Regions from separate parts of the Shewanella sp. Sh95 genome, predicted to be linked through region 2. Evidence: riboswitches for the same ligand, from Rfam matches in the RefSeq annotation. Region 2 holds a riboswitch; the other holds the start of a gene.
The links. A riboswitch is a leader RNA that binds a small molecule or an ion and turns the genes downstream of it on or off. The one in region 2 is predicted to bind thiamine pyrophosphate.
Positions count from the first base shown of each region.

Region 1: linked by a shared signal. The riboswitch ahead of AEA42_RS17455 (TonB-dependent receptor) and the one ahead of thiC (phosphomethylpyrimidine synthase ThiC) in region 2 are both predicted to bind thiamine pyrophosphate.

Region 1 is NZ_LGYY01000235.1:49,202-53,816, forward strand. Features, by position in the region: gene deoD (purine-nucleoside phosphorylase) at 1-156, shown strand, start outside; gene tsgA (MFS transporter TsgA) at 207-1,361, shown strand; gene AEA42_RS17450 (Crp/Fnr family transcriptional regulator) at 1,438-2,118, opposite strand; TPP riboswitch at 2,342-2,451, shown strand; gene AEA42_RS17455 (TonB-dependent receptor) at 2,505-4,615, shown strand, end outside.
Region 2 is NZ_LGYY01000221.1:19,875-30,294, forward strand. Features, by position in the region: gene AEA42_RS16450 (hypothetical protein) at 1-851, shown strand, start outside; TPP riboswitch at 1,027-1,125, shown strand; gene thiC (phosphomethylpyrimidine synthase ThiC) at 1,285-3,447, shown strand; gene thiE (thiamine phosphate synthase) at 3,450-5,147, shown strand; gene AEA42_RS16465 (HesA/MoeB/ThiF family protein) at 5,144-6,082, shown strand; gene thiS (sulfur carrier protein ThiS) at 6,079-6,282, shown strand; gene AEA42_RS16475 (thiazole synthase) at 6,284-7,048, shown strand; gene thiH (2-iminoacetate synthase ThiH) at 7,045-8,160, shown strand; gene AEA42_RS16485 (hypothetical protein) at 8,272-8,535, shown strand; gene AEA42_RS16490 (putative metalloprotease CJM1_0395 family protein) at 8,538-10,420, shown strand, end outside.

The DNA of each region.
Region 1 (4,615 bases), on a different contig from region 2:
GGACTTTATGGCTTGGCACATCAACAGGGAATTGAATCCTTAGCCATTCTGACCGTGTCGGACCACTGTTTAACTGGTGAAGAAACCACGGCGCAAGAGCGTCAATTATCCTTTAATAATATGATCGAGCTCGCCTTAGAAACCGCGCTTAATTAGGGTTAACGCTATCCTTTGTACCCTTAGCATTTCACTGATGGAATGACAAAATGAATAATAAAATCACCTTAACCGCAATTAGTTTTCTCGCTAATTTTATAATGGCGGGCTTTGCCACTCAATTTGGGATGCTGATTGAACCCATAGCGGATAAATTTGCAGCAAACGTGAATGACGTTGCTTCAATATTCTCCTTGCTTAATGGCGGCGCACTGGCGGGGACTATTGCCGCTTTTTTCTTTATTGAAAAATTGGGTATCAAGCGAATTACCTTAATTAGTTACAGCCTAGTGGCATTGTGTGCTGTCGCGTTACATCTTACCGCTTCGCTACAAGTGGTGATGATAGCCATGACCTTGATTGGTTTTTGCGGCGGTGTGGGGCTATGTATTGCGGGAACGATAGTGGTATCAGTGTGGCAAGAGAAATTACAAAGCACCATGCTCGTCGTGCAAGATGCCACATTTAATATTGCGGGAGTTATTTTTCCTTTAATCACAACTTACGCACTCACAAGTTCATTGTCTTGGAGTTACAGTTACTTAGCCGTAGGTTTAGTCGCGTTAGGAACCGTGATTATTACTTTGTTCACTAATTTTTCGCTATGTGAGCAATCATCGAATACGGAAGATAAGCAACAATCTGAATGGAATTTCGGCATTATTAGCGGTGGTATTGGGTTATTTTTAGGTATGTTGGCGCTGTATACGTTTTTAACCTGGGCCCCTTTATTTGTTAAGCAAAAATTTGATATTCCATTTGAAGACGCGGGCAATATTATTACTCAATATTGGTCAGCTGCACTGATTGGTGCGTTAATTTCGACGCTGATTGTGACTCGGGTAAAAATCCACCATTTTCTAGTCGCAATTATCGGTCTTGCTATGGTCATCACCTTTATGATTGTGACAACTGATAAGCTTAATTGGATCGGTTATTTAACCTATGGTTATGGCTTTGTGTGCGCAGCTCTTTACAACGCATTTATTGCTTATGGTGTGTCTTTTGTTAAAAAGGCGAGCAGTAAAAATGTGTCTTATATTCTGATCAGCGGCAGCACGGGGGCGATGTTTAGTCCCGCCATTAGCTCATTCTTTGAACGTATTATTGGATTGCAAACGGTGATGTATGTTATTCCGCTACTTTATGTTGCGATATTTATCATGCTGATTGTTTCAGGCCGAATGAAACCTGCTGCGGCCTAAAGTCCATTTGCGACGTTAATTGATTTGGCCCACTCTTGCGAATAAATAACCTCGAGAGTGGGCTTTTTTTATTTGGTTATATCGCAGCTTCAACGAATTGTTTAAGGGCATTGAGATCTTTAATCCTTATGCCTTCTTTATTGCGTTCAATCAGGCCACGTTCTTCAAGCAACTGTAGTGCCCGTCGGTAAACGCGATCGGTTGTACCAAATCGCTCCGCTTCTAAATAACGCTTACTAAAGCCATCAACGGGTAAATCATTTAAATATTCGTGGTAAATATCATATGCCACGTTATAGCTGATGGGATACAGCAGGCGCCGGGTAAAAATATCGACGGTGTCTTGGTAGTCAATAGCAATGGCGCTGGCAAAAAATAACGCTAGCTGTGGGTGCTGGCCGAGGGAATGTTGTAGTTTTTCGGCGCTTATGACCATGATTTCTAAGGCTTCATTAGCAATAATATCCAACTGGCAGTGATACTGAGTAAAAAACTCCATTTCACCAAAGAGTTGCGAATCACAATCGATAGTCCCCAATTGAAAACATCGACCATTTCTGGCGGTATGGCCAAGCGACACGCGCCCTTGTTTTACCAACACCAGTGAGGTCATGGCTTCACCTTGTGTCATGAGGTGAGCGCCTTTTTTAAGCATTTTAACTTCGCTGATACAGCTGAGTATCACCGCTTCAATAAGGGGATAGTCTTGCTCCCATCGCTGGCTATAACGTCCTTTGGCTAACGGTTTTAGCTGCATTGAGTGTGATCCTCTTATCCTATGTAAAATGGCGGCCTTCTATAACATTATCGTGATAAACGGTCAAATGGGCCAAAGGAGTTGACTGGCGATTTTAGGCATTGGGATTGCGGGCGTTTGGCATAAGATTTTTAACATTGTGTAGAAAGACACGGTTTTAGTGATATTTCAGGATATCGCCGGCACAAGTGTGTCTACTTTATTATTTTCGTCATGTATACTAAGCGCCGCCAAGGGGTGTTTGCCAACATTCGGCAGACTGAGATGTCATCAGACGAACCCTTAGAACCTGATCCGGCTAATACCGGCGTAGGAATGGGCCAATCAACAGCACACTTCTGAATCGCTTATTCGTTGCCGGATCTCAAACATGTATTTGAGGTCCTATGTCTAACAAAAAGTCTAACAACCAATCTTCAATCTTCACGATATCGTTAACTCGTACACCATTAGCGCTGGCCGTCTCTGCGGCGTTAAGTGCGTCGGCATGGGCACAAACTGATGCTATCGACAAACCTGATCCCAATAATGATATGGAAATCATGGTGGTTACGGCGGATTTTCGCAGTGCCAGTCTAGAAAAAATGCCTTCAAGCATTACCGTTATCGATGCCCAGCAAATTCAAGATGAAAGCGCCCAGCACTTTGAAGATGTGATGAACTCCATCGCTAACTTTAACTGGTCAGGTGGTAGTTCTCGCCCCAAGTATTTTCAGATCCGTGGCGTGGGTGAGCAGGAGCAATATCAAGGCGCACCTAACTCATCCGTTGGTTATATTGTTGATGATATAGATTTATCCGGTATCGGCATGGTGTCGAGCATGTACGATCTGCAACAGGTTGAAGTGTTACGCGGCCCGCAGGGAACCCGCTATGGCGCCAATGCGTTAGCGGGCTTAATTTACCTTAAAAGTAATGACCCAACCGATGTGTTTGAACATGGCGCTGAGGTTTCTTTAGGTAATGACGATCTACAAACCTTCAGTGGTTTTAGCTCTGGTCCCTTAAGCGATTCCGGCAAATTGCTGTACCGTGTGGCACTGCAGCAACATCAGCAAAACGGTTATCGCGATAATCTGTATTTAAATAAAGAAGATACTAATGGCCGTGATGAATTTACTGGCCGCGCGAAATTACGCTGGTATGCCACCGATGATCTGCAACTGGATTTAACTCTGCTGCATGCCGATTTTGATAACGGTTATGATGTCTGGAGTTTGACCAACGATCCGACAAACACCCTATCTGATCAACCGGGTGTCGATAGCCAGCGCACCACCGGCGCAGGTTTTAAAGCGACATATTCTGGGGCAGAGCAGTTTGAGTTGACCTCGCTGACGTCATTTGCCAATACCGATCACCACTATAGTTACGATGGCGATTGGGCAAACCCTGAGTATTGGGCATCCAAGCAATGTGAGGATGAGGGCAATCTCGCCCCTTGTCAGTACGATTACTTCTGGGACAAAACCGGTCAGCGTAAAACCTTATCCCAAGAGTTCCGTTTAAGCTCGACCGACCAAGGCCGTATTTTTGCAGACTCAACCGACTGGTTACTTGGGGTTTATGCGATGAACCTTAAAGAAGATAACCAACTGTATTCTGAATATAATACTTGGCCTGATGAGGTGTTAGATTCTGAATATGAAGCAACCAATTACGCCGTATTTGGTCAGCTGGACACAGATTTAGGTGCTGACTATGCCTTGTCTGTTGGGCTGCGTGTGGAGCGTCGTAATAGTCATTACTCCGACACTAACAATGATAATTTTGATCCGAGTGAAACCATGTGGGGCGGCCATATTGCGCTGAGTAAAGTGCTCAATGAGTCCCACAATGTCTACGCCCGTGTGGCGCGAGGTTACAAGGCTGGTGGTTTTAATATGACCTTGCCAGTCGAACTCAATGATAAAAAAGAGTTTGATACGGAAACCTTATACAACTACGAAATCGGTTTAAAATCCCATTGGTTTGAAGGGCTTATCGATACTAATCTGGCGCTGTTCTATATGGATAGACAGGATCAGCAAGTGGCGGCTTCCCAGCAAGATCCTAATAAGCCACAACGGTTTATTCTCTACACTGAAAATGCGGGTAGCTCAAACAACTACGGTGCCGAGCTGGATGCAACTTGGTATGCCACGGATAATCTCCAGTTTTACTCAAGCCTTGGTTGGTTACAGACTGCTTACGGTAATTACCAATATCAAGATAAATACGGTACTGATGTGGATTTAACGGGGCGCGATCTGGCCCATTCACCGCACTTAACCTATAGCCTAGGCGGCACTTATCGTGCGAATTCGGGTTGGTTTGCCAACTTGAATATGAGTGGTAAGAGCGAGTTTTACTACTCAGACAGTAACGATTCGCGCTCCGAGCCATATACTGTTGTGAATGCGCGTTTAGGTTATGAGGCAAGTGCGTGGTCAGCGTATTTATGGGGCCGCAACCTATTTGATGAAGAATATGGCGTTCGTGGCTTCTATTTTGGTAA
Region 2 (10,420 bases):
CATCTGCTAACGCACGGACTACAACCAAAGCGTTAAAGGCATATTTTATTTATGCGCCGCCAACGCAAACTGCTCCAGCGGATTCTGCTCAAGATATCTCAGTGGAAGAGTTTATTAACACTAGCGAGCCGATAACCTCACCGCCTAATACCGTAAAGCCGGCAGCTGATATTGAGCAGTCAGCGAAAGTGTCACCAAAAGTCGCAGTAAAGCTGACGCCAAAACCCATGGAGCAGATAGCCAAACCTCCAGAAGTCAGCGCCCAAGAATCAAAAGTAACAGAATCAAAAGCATCAGTACCAAACACATCTGTGCCTAACACCTCAACGCCGAACACCTCAACTCAGGGCCAAACCCAGCAGAGTGCAAAAGAGGCTGTTAAACCGAAAAAGGCAGAAACCCAATCACGCTCGGCACAAGCGGTAAGTACAGAGCAATCTGCGGTAAGTGGGCAAAGCGGTGGGGCGGCGGGCAGTGTGGGATTGTTTACTCAGCGTTATTTTGAACGACAGCGTGAGCAAGCTTTAGATGATTTAGTGTTAGAGCAAGCAAATCATTACAGCAAACGGTCGAATTTGTCTGAAATGAGCCCCGAGATGGAGGTACTGATTGTGCCCAATGCCGACGATTTTAGCGGCCCCACCAGTTTGGATTTAGAGCTGGATCCGAATCGTATCGTTCGTCAAGGTAATACCTGTTATCGGGTCGTCAAAGTAGGCACCCCAATTAATCCCTATGCTGAGAACTTAGGTTTCCCCTTCGATTGCAGTGGCAAGAAAATGAACCAAGAAATTGATGATGCCATTAAGGCGCAGCTCGATAAAATGATGGTAAAGCGGCCAAAAGGTTAAAAAATAGTGATGATAAATTTTCACTAAAAATAGTTTAAACTATGATCGCTAAAACAAATTTAGATTAAAGTCATTTAAATACATTGCTTTATGTGTTCTTTAATTTTGATTGATAATTTAATTTTTATTCTGAAATTACGCTTGTTTGTTCGCAGCGCTTCTGCCTATACTTTTGCCCATCTTGTCGGAGTGCCTCTTGGCTGAGACCGTTTATTCGGGATCCGTTGAACCTGATCAGGTTAAAACCTGCGAAGGAAACAAGCATAATAACTTCCATTAAATCGTATCAGCGGCAATCTTTTGCCGTCTATTTACCCATCGATTTAGTCGTTATTGAGTCAGTAAATCCACTTACGGTTTACAAGGCTCAGCTCTCAACACTCAAGTCTCCAGACAAGCAACCCCATTTTTATTTGTTAAAGTGAGATTGCTTATGTCCAGTTTAGAATCGTCCTCAGAATCACTTGCCGTGAACACTCATGGGCAAAGGAGCCGCCGTGCGGCGCGCGCCGAGGCACAAGCCTTTATCGATACCCTTAAACCATTACAACATCCTAATTCGCAAAAGTTGTATTTGCAGGGAAGCCGCGAGGATCTCCGTGTAGGAATGCGGCAAATTCTGCAAACCGATACGCGGATTGGCGGCACTACGGCCGCGCCGATAATCGAGAAAAATCCTCCCATACCGGTGTACGACTGCGCTGGCCCGTATTCCGATCCGGCTGCGCAAATTAACGTGCGTCAAGGACTAGCCAAACTCAGATTACCGTGGATTATTGAGCGCCAAGATACCGAAGTGCTCGATTGCGCAACCTCAGATTTTACCCAGCAACGCCTAAAAGATGATGGGCTCGATCATCTGCGTTTCGACGCCGGCTCAAGTGCGATTGTTCGTCCTCGCCGCGCCTTACCGGGTAAACGCGTGAGCCAATTACACTATGCCCGCCAAGGGATCATTACCCCTGAAATGGAATATGTGGCGATTCGGGAAAATATGGCGCTCGCCAAGGTGCAAGATGAAATCTTAAACCGCCGCGGCCAAGGTGAATCCTTCGGCGCGGTAATAGGTAAACCGATTACCCCTGAGTTTGTCCGCGACGAAATTGCCCGTGGACGCGCCATTATTCCGTTAAATATCAATCATCCAGAAGCTGAGCCTATGATTATTGGCCGTAACTTCTTAGTGAAAGTAAATGCCAATATCGGTAACTCGGCGGTCACGTCTTCCATCGAGGAGGAAGTGGAAAAGCTTGTTTGGTCAACCCGTTGGGGCGCGGACACTGTGATGGACTTGTCCACTGGCCGGTATATCCATGAAACCCGTGAATGGATTATCCGTAACTCGCCAGTGCCGATTGGCACAGTGCCGATTTATCAAGCATTGGAAAAAGTGAATGGTGTTGCTGAGCACCTGACCTGGGAAGTGTTTCGCGATACTTTGATTGAGCAAGCGGAGCAGGGCGTCGATTACTTTACCATCCACGCGGGTGTGTTATTGCGCTATGTGCCGATGACAGCCAAACGGGTGACTGGGATCGTGTCCCGCGGCGGCTCTATTATGGCCAAATGGTGCTTGAGCCACCATCAAGAAAACTTCCTCTATACCCATTTCCGTGAGATTTGCGAGCTGTGCGTTGCCTACGATGTGTCGCTGTCATTAGGCGACGGTATGCGACCTGGCTCCATTGCCGATGCCAATGACGAGGCACAGTTTGCCGAGCTTGAGACCTTAGGCGAGTTGGTCAAAATCGCTTGGGAATACGATGTACAGACCATTATCGAAGGGCCTGGACATATCCCGATGCAACTTATCAAAGAGAATATGGATATGCAGCTTATCCACTGCGCCGAGGCGCCGTTTTATACCCTAGGGCCGCAAATTACCGATATTGCGCCGGGTTACGATCACTTCACCTCAGGGATAGGTGCGGCGATGATCTCATGGTATGGCTGCGCCATGCTCTGCTATGTGACGCCGAAAGAGCACTTAGGTTTGCCCAATAAGCAGGACGTCAAACAAGGGCTGATTGCCTACAAGATTGCCGCCCATGCAGCCGATATTGCAAAAGGCCACCCAGGCGCGCAGATCCGCGACAATGCATTATCTAAGGCGCGTTTTGAATTCCGTTGGGAAGATCAATATAACCTAGGGCTCGACCCTGATACCGCCCGAGCCTATCACGATGAATCCCTGCCACAGGAGTCGGCAAAGGTTGCGCACTTTTGCTCTATGTGTGGCCCTAAGTTCTGCTCGATGAAGATCACCCAAGATGTGCGCGACTATGCGGCAAGTTTAGCGGCGGGTACGTTGTCAGTGGCTTCGTCAAGCCAAAATGTTGAGAGCGCTGAAGTGCTTGCATCGATAAAACCAGCTCAACAAGGGCAAGCTAGCAAAGAAGCAACCCAGCAGATCAGAGTCAAAACCCAAGATGAATTAGCGGCGGCCATGGCGCAAAAATCGGCAGAGTTTGCGGCCTCGGGCGCCAAGTTGTATCTACCGCTGGGCGAGGCTAATACAGCTAAAACTGCCAATGAATCGGGCAAGTATCAGGATGGGACTGAGCTCAAACCAACAGCACAGGTTGCGGAGGTTTGATAATGACCCTTACTAAAGATATTAGCCTGGTGGCGCCTAAACCTATCGTCTGGACCATTGCGGGGTCGGACAGTGGTGGCGGCGCGGGGATCCAAGCCGACTTGGCTACCATCAATGATTTGGGCGGCCATGGATGCAGCGTGATCACCACGTTAACGGCCCAAAGTTCGGTGGCGGTAGCGTTAGTTGAGCCTGTGAGTGAGGCAATGTTACTCACACAGCTTTCGACCCTGTTAGCCGATTTACCGCCTCAGGCGATTAAAATTGGCTTACTCGCAAATCAGCAGCAAGTGCACTTAGTTGCCGATTGGTTGGCTGGTTTTAAAACCCAATTTCCGCTCGTCCCCGTTATTCTCGACCCTGTAATGGTTGCCAGCTGTGGGGATGAGCTCGGCGATAAGAGCACTGCAAGTAAACCTCTGGATTTTACTCCTTTTAAGGGCTTGATTAGCCTGATAACGCCGAATGTGCAGGAGTTGGCAAGGCTTACTGTCGCCACTAACAAACAAGCGTCACCAATACACACAAAAGCAGAATTCGCCTCTGCGGCAATGCAACTCTCTGCGCAATTAGCGTGCAGCGTATTAGCCAAGGGCGGCGATATTGATTTTGCGGTTCAGGCAAGTGCTGGCATTAACACCAGTGATGTCTTAAGCGATCAAAAAAGCGATATCACAAGTCATCGCATCGCTACAGAGAATCAGCATTTTGCGGAAGATTTGTTGATTTGTCATCAGGTTACTGGCTGCTCACCGCTTGACGCGAATGGTGGTTTTTGGCTCAGTAGTGCGCGGATAAACACGCGCCATAACCACGGCAGTGGTTGTACTCTGTCTTCAGCCATCGCCTCAGTGTTAGCCTTTGGGTTTGTATTGCAGGATGCGGTTGTGGTAGCAAAAGCCTATGTCAATCAAGGCTTAACTTATGCAGTGGGGATTGGCCAAGGCCCCGGACCACTTGCGCGTACCGCATGGCCGCACAGCTTAACGGCGTATCCTTACGTCACTTCTTACCCTAAAAATAGCTTGAGTGAATCCAGTGATTTGCAATGCGGCGCGTTTAAGCGCCTTGATCCTGACTTAGGGATTTATCCCGTTGTCGATAACTTACTGTTACTCGAACAATTATTGGCGGGGGGCGTGAAGACGGTACAGCTCAGGATAAAGTCTAATGCGCTAAAGTCTAATGTGCTGGCGTCGGACGAACTTGAGGCACAAATCCAAACCGCGATTGCCTTAGGTAAACACTATGATGCGCAGCTTTTTATCAATGATCATTGGCAGTTAGCGATAAAGCATGGCGCATTTGGGGTACATCTTGGACAAGAAGATCTAGCGGTGACGGATCTAAACGCCATTCATGGCGCGGGATTGGCGCTTGGCATCTCTAGCCACGGTTATTTCGAGTTGCTGCGTGCCCATCAACATGCGCCATCTTACATCGCCCTTGGGCATATTTTCCCGACGACGACCAAGCAAATGCCATCGGTGCCACAAGGGTTATTCAAGTTAGCGCATTATGTTGAACTGTTAAAAGCGCATTATCCCTTAGTGGCAATTGGCGGCATCGGGCCTTCGAATCTTGCCCAAGTCAAAGCCTCTGGGGTGAACAATATTGCCGTGGTGCGGGCGATTACCGAATCAAGCGATCCAATAATGGCCTTTGCCGAATTGACGCGAGCTTGGGAGTCAAGCTTATGAGCATGACACAAGAGCAGGCGCAATCCCTTGCCGATAAAGACTTTATTCGTTATTCGCGGCAAATATTTTTACCTGAGGTCGGCGAGACTGGCCAGTTGCAGCTTAAACAGGCTCATGTCCTTATCGTAGGCCTCGGCGGCCTTGGGCAATTGGCTGCGCAGTATTTAGCCTGCGCCGGTGTTGGGCGCTTAACGCTTGTCGACGGTGATAGGGTGGAATTGTCCAATCTGCCAAGGCAATTACTCTTTAATGACGACGATATTGACCATCACAAAGCCCTCATTGCTAAACAGAAATTAGCCGTGTTGGCGCAAGGTTGTGAGATTGATGCCTTTGCCGAGCAATTGACTCTAGAGTCTGCGAGCGATGTATTAGCTCACCTGTTAACCCATAGCGAAGAAACTCGGTTAGTACTTGATTGCACGGATAATCTTACTGCGCGCCATTGTATCAATCGGCTGTGTATCGAGCATGCCTTGCCTTTGGTGAGCGCCTCGATTGCAGCCTTTAACGGCCAACTGTTTGCCGTTGATCAACAGCGTTTCCCTATGGGAGGCTGTTATCACTGTATCTTCCCCTCGAATACTCGCGCGCCACAAAACTGTAGCAGTCAAGGAGTGCTCGGCCCCAGTGTCGGCGTGATGGCATCGATGCAGGCGCTGCTAGCGATGCAATTGTTGCTCTTAGCCACGCCGCCAACTTCTACAACAAAACAAACGGGTAATCAGTCTTTCGAAGAGACAAGTCACCCAGTCACCTCCACGAGAGCGCTACTTGGCCGATTTTGGCGTTTCGATGCTAAGTTACTCCAATGGCATTCGGCCGCATTAACCCGTGATCCCGAGTGCAAGGTGTGCGGATTAAAGCCGAGTGCATTAATGCAATCAACCACAGCTGCTTCATTCAAATCTGTCCCTAATCGAGGTTTGTTATGATTTTAATTCATCTCAATAATGTGCCCCAAACACTTCAACAACCGCTCAGTTTACAAGCCTTGTTAGAAGCACAAAATATTAATCAACAATCAGTCGCATTAGTGCTAAATGAGGCCGTAGTGCCAAGGCATAGATGGTCATCTATCCTCTGCCACCATGAGGATAAGATTGATGTATTTGCCGTGGTCGCGGGAGGTTAAGATGTTAACGATTGCAGGTGTGGAATTTGAGTCACGATTATTTACGGGCACGGGAAAATTCAGCTCAAGTCAGCTGATGCTAGAGTCAATTAAGGCGTCTCAGTCGCAGTTGGTGACCGTTGCAATGAAAAGAATTGATTTAAAAACTGGGGCCGATGATTTGCTATCGCCACTTAGGCAAGCGGGCGTGCGACTCTTGCCTAATACCTCGGGCGCGCGTAATGCTAAGGAAGCGATATTCGCCGCGGAATTAGCGCAGGAAATGCTGGGAACACAATGGGTTAAACTTGAAATTCATCCCGATCCCAAATACCTGATGCCCGATGCAGTCGAGACGTTAGCCGCAGCCAAAATCCTCTGTGAACGTGGCTTTATTGTGATGCCCTACGTGCATGCCGATCCCGTGCTGTGCCGGCGTTTAGAGGATGTTGGCTGCGCCGCTGTGATGCCACTGGCAAGCCCAATTGGCACCAATCAGGGGTTGGTGACTGAGCCTTTCATCAAGATGATTATCGAGCAAGCAAGGGTGCCGGTGGTGATTGATGCGGGAATTGGCGCGCCATCCCATGCAGCGCACGCGATGGAGTTAGGTGCCGATGCCGTGCTGGTTAATACCGCCATTGCCAGCAGCGCATCTCCCATTGAAATGGCATTGTGCTTTAAGGATGCGGTAGATTGCGGGCGACGCACCTTTGAAGCTGGGCTTGGCCGGGTGCAAACCCAGGCTGTGCATACCAGCCCATTAACGGGATTTTTACAGCAATGAGTTTTGTCGATCAATTTACCCGTATTGAACGGGATAAGTTATTGCTGGCGTTATATTCCTGCACGGCGGTGGAGGTTGAGCGTGCCCTGATGCAACCCGAGGGTAACCTACGGAGTTTACTCGCCTTGCTGTCTCCTGCGGCCGAGCCCTATATCGAAGAGATGGCACAGCGCTCGGCAGCGCTCACTCGGCAACGCTTTGGGGCCAATATCGGATTGTACTTACCACTGTACTTGTCCAATCTTTGCGCTAACGAATGTGATTACTGTGGTTTTAGCATGAGCAATAAGCTCAAGCGTAAAGTGCTCAATGAGCAGGAACTTGCTGCCGAAATGGCGATTATAAAATCCCGCGGCTTTGATTCTATCTTGCTAGTGTCGGGAGAGCATGAAACTAAGGTTGGAATGGATTACTTTCAGCGGGTTTTACCGTTGGTAAAACAGCAGTTTAGTTATGTGGCTATGGAGGTGCAGCCGCTTGAGGAGATTGATTATCGCCAGCTTGTTGAGCAAGGGCTGGATGCTGTGATGGTGTATCAAGAAACCTACCAAGCCGCGACTTATGCTAAACATCACACCCGAGGCAAAAAACAGGACTTCGCCTATCGGCTTGCCACGCCCGATCGCGTTGCCCGTGCGGGTATCGATAAGATAGGCCTCGGTGTGTTACTAGGATTAGATGACTGGCGGCTCGATGCCTTACTGATGGGCCACCATTTGGACTATTTAGAACGACATTACTGGCGTACTCGTTTTAGTATTTCTCTACCACGTTTGCGGCCTTGTACTGGTGGCATAACACCAAAAGTGCATTTAACCGATCTTGGACTGGTGCAAATGATCTGTGCCTTTAGACTTTTTAATCAACAACTTGATATCAGTTTATCGACCCGCGAGGCACCATCGCTTCGGGACAATTTACTGCCTCTTGGGATAACGCAAATGAGTGCGGGCAGTTCAACTCAGCCCAGAGGTTACCAAGCACCTGATAGTCAGCTCGATCAGTTTGAGATCAGCGATGAGCGAACTGTTGAGCAGGTCATCAGTCAAATGCGGCTCAAGGGATTTAACCCCGTCTTTAAGGATTGGGAATCGGCTTGGATAGCCTGTTAAAAAGGAGCTGAAAATGAGCAAAAAAGCTGTCCATAAGAGGGATAAATCTGTACATCAAGGTAGGTTTGGTCAATAATTAACCTAGTGTTCACCAGATGCAGGAATCCCTTTATGCAAATCCAATCTGCTTATGCTTCCGGTCTGCAAGGCTTGCAAACGGCTCAATCAGGCTTAACACAGGCTACGATTGATGTGGCTAAACCGAGTCCTTCGCAAAGCGCTGCACCCACAGAAACCGCTAAGGCGGTAGATGAAACCGATAAAACCTCAGCATTAGTTGCTGCCAATTCATCATTGCGACAAGGCGAAGCATCGACTGAGGTACTCGAGAGAGAATCTGAAACTATAGGTTCGATTATTAACATCAAGGTGTAACTATGTCGGTCATGGCGCTGTCATCCCAGGTTGGCGCGCCATCCAATTCGTTTTTGAGTGCTGATAAGCCCATTGAGCCGCTAAAAGGAGCAAAACCTCAAAGTGGACGGGTTTATCAAGGTGACAATAGTCAGACGGTTGCTAACCATAGTGCTTCAACGGCTAGCCTTCATGCACCAAAATCCGAAGTGAATGGGGCACTTGAACCGTCTTTAAGTAGCTTTACTGCTGCGTCCAACCAAACTTTGCTTTTCACTGGGACTCAGCCTGAGTTATTGGCAGGCGCTAAATCGAGTTATGCGAGCCTTTCTTCTAGCGCGAATAATGTTGCGATACAGAAAGCTATTGTAGATTTAGGTGTAAACGCTTCTGCTCAGCTATATTCAAACCCCTCCGCTCCAAAACTGATAGATTCGACTTCACAGTCTTCAACTAATAAAAGTTTTAGTTTACTCACAGGACCACGTTCCATAGATGGCATGAGAGGTGGGCAAATTGCTGCCTCTCAGACAGCCGTGTCAGTGTTGAGTGCTCCGTATATGGGGCTTTCAACCTTGAATGGTGCCGTTAATCCTCTGGTGTCTTTGGCGCCAAGCACAACCGCTTACTCAACTGAAAGCGATATCGGTAGTATTACTTCGTCAAATTCGGATTTCGCCAATATATTCCCGACTTCAGATCCCATCACAACGAGTGTCGTACCATTGGGACAACAAAAGGCCACTAGTACAGCAATGAGTCCTTTTGCTACTGAGTTTGCAGGGGCTGATGTTGTGGGTACTTCTTCGGGGACCCGCGATTCGGTGGTGACCAACGTTGGTGATAGAACCTCGCCTCAGGCAAACAGTTTGAGTGAGCAGTTTAGTCATATCTTTGGCCAACATGCCGCGACCAAGGAACCAGTTGGGAGTGAATCGGTAGCAGGCGAACTTTCTCACATTCAGCAAAATCAAAATCAAGCTGAACAAGTTCGTGATGAGCAAGCTAAGCAAGCAAGGGAAAAGGCTATACAAGAGCAGGAGCAAAAACAACAAGCATTAGCCGAAGCCTTTGCTAAAGCCGATAATAGCCAACAAGCTCAGCAGACACAGGGCGAACAAACTCGCCAGCAAGACTTAGCGAAAGAGCAAGTCAAACAGACACAAGAAAAGGCGATAGAGCAACAAAAAGCCCAAATTGATGAATTAAAAGCAAGGGACACAGAAGTCAAAGCTCACGAGCACGCTCATGCCAGCGTGGGTGGTCAATATGCCCAAAGCCCCAGTTTCAAGTATGAAAAAGGTGCTGATGGCCAACGCTATGCCACCGACGGTGAAGTACAAATCGATGTGTCGATAGTACCAGGCGATCCTCTGGCGACCATCAATAAGATGAAGCAAGTCTATGCGGCCGCTATGGCGCCAGTTGACCCATCTTCTGCCGATATTCGCGTGGCGGCGCAAGCACTGCAGAAAATGAATGAGGCCAAGGCTAAACTTGCTGAGGAACGTCAACAGCAGATTGTTGACCAGTCCACAACGGAAACCTTAATAGGCGCCGAGGCGCAACTTGAAAACTTGCCACAGCTCAAAGAACGTCATATTCAAGTCACGGGTAAGGTTGATGCCGACGGTAATATCACGGTCCCCCAAGACGAGCCATCGGCTCCTGTTACCGAAGTGATTGATAAGATTAAGCAAGCCATTGCGGCGCAGGTTGCATCGAGTGATACCTCTGATGCCGTAAATGTCATAGAGGTTGAAAATAGCGATACAATTGAACCTCCAACAGCAACCTTGGCCGTTGGTTCTGTGCAATCTAGCCAAGCTGAAAATCCGCAGATTTCCTCACAGCGACTCGAATCATCCGCTCGCTTGTTCAACAAGGGTGCATTGAATCTTAACCA